Colwellia sp. M166: one gene and its partner. The protein of the gene in region 1 binds, or shares a complex with, the protein of each later gene. Links are inferred from orthologs where the notes say so. Each region holds a gene or a part of one and is shown on either strand. Other genes may lie near its edges.

The links. The genes of interacting proteins can lie anywhere in the genome.
Region 2: the proteins of groL (region 1) and metK are in contact, whole or in part, in a cryo-EM structure (PDB 8P4O), measured with the Escherichia coli proteins. The link is inferred for Colwellia sp. M166 from one-to-one orthologs.

The regions. Positions count from the first base shown.
Region 1 is NZ_CP040755.1:3,238,655-3,242,364, reverse strand. The notes cover bases 473-3,329. They hold groL (chaperonin GroEL), read right to left. Parts: upstream 2,799-3,329; coding sequence 1,146-2,798; downstream 473-1,145. Other genes in these bases: FGD67_RS14650 (FxsA family protein), read right to left, coding at 3,269-3,329; FGD67_RS14655 (co-chaperone GroES), read right to left, coding at 2,872-3,162; FGD67_RS14665 (EAL domain-containing protein), read left to right, coding at 473-622. Also shown: more of FGD67_RS14665, read left to right, coding at 1-472; more of FGD67_RS14650, read right to left, coding at 3,330-3,710.
Region 2 is NZ_CP040755.1:4,036,587-4,039,474, forward strand. It holds metK (methionine adenosyltransferase), read right to left. Parts: upstream 2,095-2,888; coding sequence 907-2,094; downstream 1-906. Other genes in the region: FGD67_RS18230 (universal stress protein), read left to right, coding at 1-742; murI (glutamate racemase), read right to left, coding at 2,277-2,888. UniProt on the Escherichia coli protein: Catalyzes the formation of S-adenosylmethionine (AdoMet) from methionine and ATP.

The DNA.
Region 1 (3,710 bases):
CTTTATACCTATGGCAGAAGAATTAGGATTAATAGTTGAAATTGATAAATGGGTTTTAACACAAGCCTGCCAACAAAGAAAAATATGGCAACAACAGAATTTTGACTGTGGACGTATTGCTATCAATATTTCGTCTCAACACTTTAAACACAACTTAATTGACTCTATTGATTTAGCACTACAAAAAAGCGGCTTATCACCAGCTTTACTTGAAATAGAAGTCACCGAAAATTGTTTTATTGAAAACATCAAACATGCAAGTTCAACATTGCAAAAAATTCGACAATTAGGTATTAAAAACTCAATTGATGATTTTGGCACAGGTTTTTCATCTTTAAGCTATTTAACTCAATTACCCTTTGATACCTTAAAAATTGATGCAAGCTTCATCTCGAAGCTACCCAATGATCTCAAACAATGCCAAATCATTAAATCCATTATTGCCATGGCCAAAGGCTTAGATTTAACTTTAGTCGGGGAAGGAGTAGAAACAGCTGAACAAGCTAATTTTTTAAAGGTTAACGGCTGCGATGTTATACAAGGATATTTGTATTCAATACCAGAAAATGCTGAAGCCGTTACTGAACGCCTCACAGAGCGACAATTAATTTCATCAAATTAGCTATTATAGATGCCTAGAGGGTGTCATTAATTTTCTGACTTAACTAAGGCTATAGCATGCGCTATGGCCACAAACTAAAAATCTAAAAACAAAAATCTGTAGATGCAGATTTTTTTATTTAAAGCGTTAAGTAGCTAATGCTATTTATGCGCCGAGTAAATGGTTTAACTCACAGATTTTTTGTTCCTGACATAATATCAGTACCTACATCCGTGTAGGCAAGGCGTTTTATTGCATTAAACCTATCCAAACTCATTCAAAACGCTATTAAAAGTACTTCTCAACGCTATAACTGGCAACGACTTTTCCGGCGTTAAATTGTGCTCATCGTTTATTTGCATTGTTTGTGCCGAAAACAAAAAACCTGCCGAAGCAGGTTTTTATTTTAAAGCGTTAAGTAGCTAATGCTATTTATGCGCCGAGTAAATTGTTTAATTCAAGGCGCTTTCATTACGACGTTTAGTGTTTCTTAAACGAGTGATGAAGCAACGAAGAAGTTAGTTAGCAATTTAATCAGCATAAACTACATCATGCCGCCCATACCACCCATGCCACCCATGCCGCCCATATCAGGCATAGCACCACCAGCATCTTTCACTGGTGCGTCGGTGATCATCGCTTCTGTTGTTAGCATTAAGCCAGCAACTGAGGCAGCAAATTGTAATGCGCTACGGGTTACTTTAGTTGGGTCAAGGATACCCATTTCTAACATATCGCCGTAAGTGCTGTTAGCTGCATTGTAACCGTAGTTACCTGTACCGCCAGTACGTACTTCGTTCAACACGACTGAGGCTTCGTCACCTGAGTTAGTTGCGATTTGACGTAGAGGAGCTGACATAGCACGAATAGCAACGTTAATACCGTGAGTTTGGTCTTCGTTGATGCCTTCTAAGTCTTTAATTGCATCAGCAGCACGTACTAGTGCAACACCACCACCGGCAACAACACCTTCTTCTACTGCTGCGCGAGTTGCATGTAATGCATCTTCAACGCGTGCTTTTTTCTCTTTCATTTCCATTTCTGTTGCTGCGCCAATTTTGATAACCGCAACACCGCCAGCTAATTTAGCTAGACGTTCTTGTAACTTTTCTTTGTCGTAGTCTGAAGAAGAGTCTTCAATTTGACCGCGAATTTGTGCAACACGCGCTTTAATTTCAGCTTCTTCACCAATACCATCGATAATCGTTGTATTGTCTTTAGAGATTACTACACGCTTAGCTTGACCTAGGTCTTCTAAAGTAGTTTTTTCAAGCTCCATGCCGATTTCTTCAGAAATAACAGTCGCTTTAGTTAATGTCGCGATGTCTTGTAACATTGCTTTGCGACGGTCGCCAAAACCTGGTGCTTTAACAGCAGCAACTTTTACGATACCACGCATGTTGTTAACGACTAGTGTTGCAAGCGCTTCGCCTTCAACATCTTCAGCAATAATAAGTAGTGGCTTACCTGCTTTAGCAACACCTTCCAATGTTGTCAGTAATTCACGGATATTAGATATTTTTTTGTCAACTAATAAGATAAATGGGTTTTCTAATTCAACACTACCGCTTTCTTGGTTGTTGATGAAGTAAGGAGAAAGGTAACCACGGTCGAACTGCATACCTTCAACAACGTCTAGCTCATCTGTTAATGCTTGACCTTCTTCAACAGTAATAACACCTTCAGTGCCTACTTTTTCCATTGCTGTTGCAATGATTTTACCAACAGTTTCGTCAGAGTTAGCAGAGATAGTACCTACTTGCTCAATGGCTTTGTTGTCGCTACATTCTTGTGACAAACCTTTAAGTGCTTCAACTGCAGCAATAACTGCTTTGTCGATACCACGTTTAAGGTCCATTGGGTTCATGCCTGCCGCAATAGATTTTAAACCTTCGTTTACAATCGCTTGTGCTAGTACAGTTGCCGTTGTAGTACCGTCACCGGCTTCGTCATTGGCTTTAGAAGCAACTTCTTTCACCATTTGTGCGCCCATGTTTTCGAATTTGTCTTCTAATTCAATTTCTTTAGCAACACTAACACCATCTTTAGTGATCACTGGACCACCAAATGATTTGTCTAATACAACATTACGGCCTTTAGGACCTAATGTTACTTTTACCGCGTCAGCTAAAACATTTACGCCACGTAGCATTTTTGCTCGTGCGTCATTACCAAATAATACGTCTTTTGCAGCCATTTGCATGGTTCCTTATAAACTGTTCTTTGCACCGAACTTAATCAGTGCAATAAAATGAGTGGAGAGTTATTGCTTATTCAACGATGGCTAAAATGTCAGACTCTGACAAGATTAGAACTTCTTCGCCGTCAATTTTTTCAGTTTTCACGCCGTAACCTTCACTGAAGATCACTTGGTCACCAATTTTTACATCTAACGCACGTACGTCACCGTTTTCTAACATTCGGCCCTTGCCAACTGCTACGACTTCACCACGTGTTGATTTCTCAGCAGCACTACCTGTTAATACGATACCGCCAGCAGATTTTGACTCAACTTCTTTACGCTTAATGATCACACGATCGTGTAATGGACGAATACTCATTTTGTTCTCCTGAGATGTTCAATTTAATAAAAAATTAAGGATTTTAATTTTGTTGATTCAGAGATGGGGATTAAATAAAACTTCACAAGCCCATTTCAGTATTTTTTTAATCTTTACGCTCAAATTCACCGTCTAAAGTTTTGCCTTTATGTGGTGGCTGAATATGCTCTTGAAACGGACTATCCTGATGATTTGAAAAGTCATCTTGATTCTGAGCAGGGTTATGGCTGTGAAATTGAAAGCTTTGTTGGCTGGTACTGTTAGTTGTAATATGTGATTTAACACTACCAGCAATAGCATGACGAACCGCTGGAATTAATAAGCTCAAGCCAAGAAAGTCAGTAACAAAGCCTGGCGTTACTAACAATACACCGGCAACAAGTAACATAAGTCCGGTAACAATTTCATCAGAAGGCATTTGCCCTTGCGCCATTTTTGTTTGTACTGAATTTAAGGTAGCTAGCCCTTGTTGACGGACATATTTAGCCCCTAACCAGGCGGTAAAAATAACGATAGCAATGGTAGGCCAAAGCCCAAAAATAGCACCG
Region 2 (2,888 bases), 800 kb from region 1 along the record:
ATTTGTTTTACAGCAACAGCAATTGATTTGTGAAAAGTTTAATCGCTTGACTGATGAAGACCTAGATTTAGACATTATCATTTCATGGCAAGCGCCAGCGGTAACATCTATCGCTGCAATTATTAACGCTAATAAAATATCTTTAGTGATGAGGCTTTTTCATAAAGAAAACCATCTCCTTGATTTGTTCACTTTATCAGTTGAGCGTTACTTAACTCGACATTGCGAGTTACCGGTTTGGCTGGTAAAAAATAATGCACAATTACCTGAATATAAAATTCTTGCCTGTTTGGATATTGATGATGACACTGAAACCAATAAAGCATTGAATCATACTATTTTGGATGCTAGCGAGCAGTTAATACCGTTGAAGTCAGCCGAATTACATATCTTGGATTGTTATTATGGTGAGTCAGCTTCTATCGCAATAAACTATGATGCAGACTCTGGTTTTAGGGAAGGGGTTTCGGTGAAGCGTCAACACATGAAAACAATTAATAAGTATGTTGCTGCTCACGCAAATATCAATGGTACTGTTCACCTAAATGAGTCAATGCCTGATGATGATATACCGCAAACTGCTGATGAGCTTCATGTCGGTTTAACAATTATTGGTAATTGTAAACATGATCATTTCTTCAATAGAATGCTCGGCGATAGTTCGCAGTTTTTAACTGATAAAATCTCTAGTGATATACTTGTGATCAAACCCGATAGTGAAAATATGATGTTGGCTATGTAGTGCGAATGTTTATATAGATTAATACCAGTTTTACTAAGTTTCTGAGGGGGAACAAACTTAATAAACTTGGTATGAGGCTGTTTTATCTCGATTATTTGTTATAAAAAAACCGCTCAATGAGCGGTTTTTTTATGCTTAATATTAATGCTATTTGGCGATATTTATTAGATACCAGCAGATAAACGTAGCGCTTCTGCTTTATCGGTTTTTTCCCAACTAAATGCTGTGAAAGTATCATCACCGACGGTCATTTCGAAAGGTTCGCGACCAAAGTGACCGTAAGCTGCCGTTTGTTTATACATTGGGTGCAGCAAATCTAACATTTTAGTGATGCCGTATGGGCGTAAGTCAAAATGCTCACGCACAAGCTCAACTAAACGCTGTTCAGAGACTTTGCCAGTGCCAAAGGCATCAACAGAGATTGAAGTAGGCTCAGCAACGCCGATAGCGTATGAAATTTGAATTTCACAACGATCAGCTAAACCAGCCGCAACAATATTTTTTGCAACATAACGACCAGCGTATGCCGCACTGCGATCAACTTTTGATGGATCTTTACCTGAGAATGCCCCACCACCATGACGAGCCATGCCGCCATAGGTATCAACAATAATCTTACGACCGGTTAAGCCACAATCGCCCACTGGGCCACCGATAACGAAACGACCCGTTGGATTAATATGGTATTTTGTCTCTTTAGTTAACAACTCTGCAGGCAAAACATGCTTAATAATGTTTTCCATTACCGCATCATGTAAGTCTTCTTGTTTGATATCAGGATTATGCTGAGTTGAAAGCACAACAGTATCAATAGCGACAGGCTTGTTATCTTCATAGATAAAGGTTACTTGGCTTTTTGCATCAGGACGTAACCAAGGTAAAATACCTGATTTACGTGCTTCAGCTTGACGCTCAACCAAACGATGAGAATAGTATAATGGTGCAGGCATTAAAGTTTCGGTTTCATTGGTGGCGTAACCAAACATTAAACCTTGGTCACCAGCGCCCTGATCTTCAGGCTTTACGCGATCAACACCTTGAGCTATTTCTGGAGATTGTTGGCCAATTAAATTCATGATGCCACATGTTTCACCATCAAAGCCAACATCAGAAGAGGTGTAGCCAATTTCTGAAATAACATCACGGGTAATTCTTTCTAAATCTACCCATGCAGACGTAGTAACTTCACCTGAAATAATGGCAACACCAGTTTTTACCATGGTTTCACAAGCAACACGTGCATGCTTATCTTTGGCAATAATAGCATCTAAAACCGCATCAGAAATTTGATCGGCAATTTTATCCGGATGTCCTTCTGATACTGACTCAGAAGTAAAAAGGTGTGTAGACATAAACCCTCGTAAAAATTAATTGAAAAACAAAAATTGCTTTAATGGCGATATTCTAACTGTTTACCTATCGCTTTTCTAGAGTTTTTTACGCCTAGATGGCTAAACGTCTTTGAGCTATATCAAAACTTATTCCTATATCTCAAAAAATATTACTTTTTGTTCATGTTGTGGCGCTAAATTTTTTAGGGATAGTGTTTTAATTGTAATGGACGTTGCCAAATGTGGCTGAAAAGCGCTTGCTGTGGTGCACTATGTTTAGAGCTATAAAAGCTTGTTGTACCTAAGTCATTACTGTTATTCATTAGCTGGTGTAATGCTAATTGTCGTTGCAACTGCTCAGTGACGGGTTGTGCTGTCTCCATAATGAGTACACCGTCACCACATATTTCACTAATTAAGCTTTTGACTAACGGATAATGCGTGCAACCTAAGACAATAGTATCAACACCTTGGGTTATAAGCGGCAGCAAATAAGCGCTCAACATCAGTTTGCATTCAACAGAGTTTTTTTTATCTTGCTCAATAAGCTCAACTAAACCTGGACAGGGCTGAATCGTGACTTCACTGTTATTACGATATTGCGCCACTAAGGTGAGAAAACGCTGATTTTCTGCCGTTGCTTTCGTGACCAGAATAGCGACTTTCTTGTTTTTACTAAAGTTTGCTGCTGGCTTTATCGCGGGCTCTACGCCAATGACCGGAATCGAAATGTGTTTACGTAACTGATCTATGGCATTAACGGTCGCGGTATTACAAGCAACAACAATAGCTTTAACTTTACGTTCAATAAACCA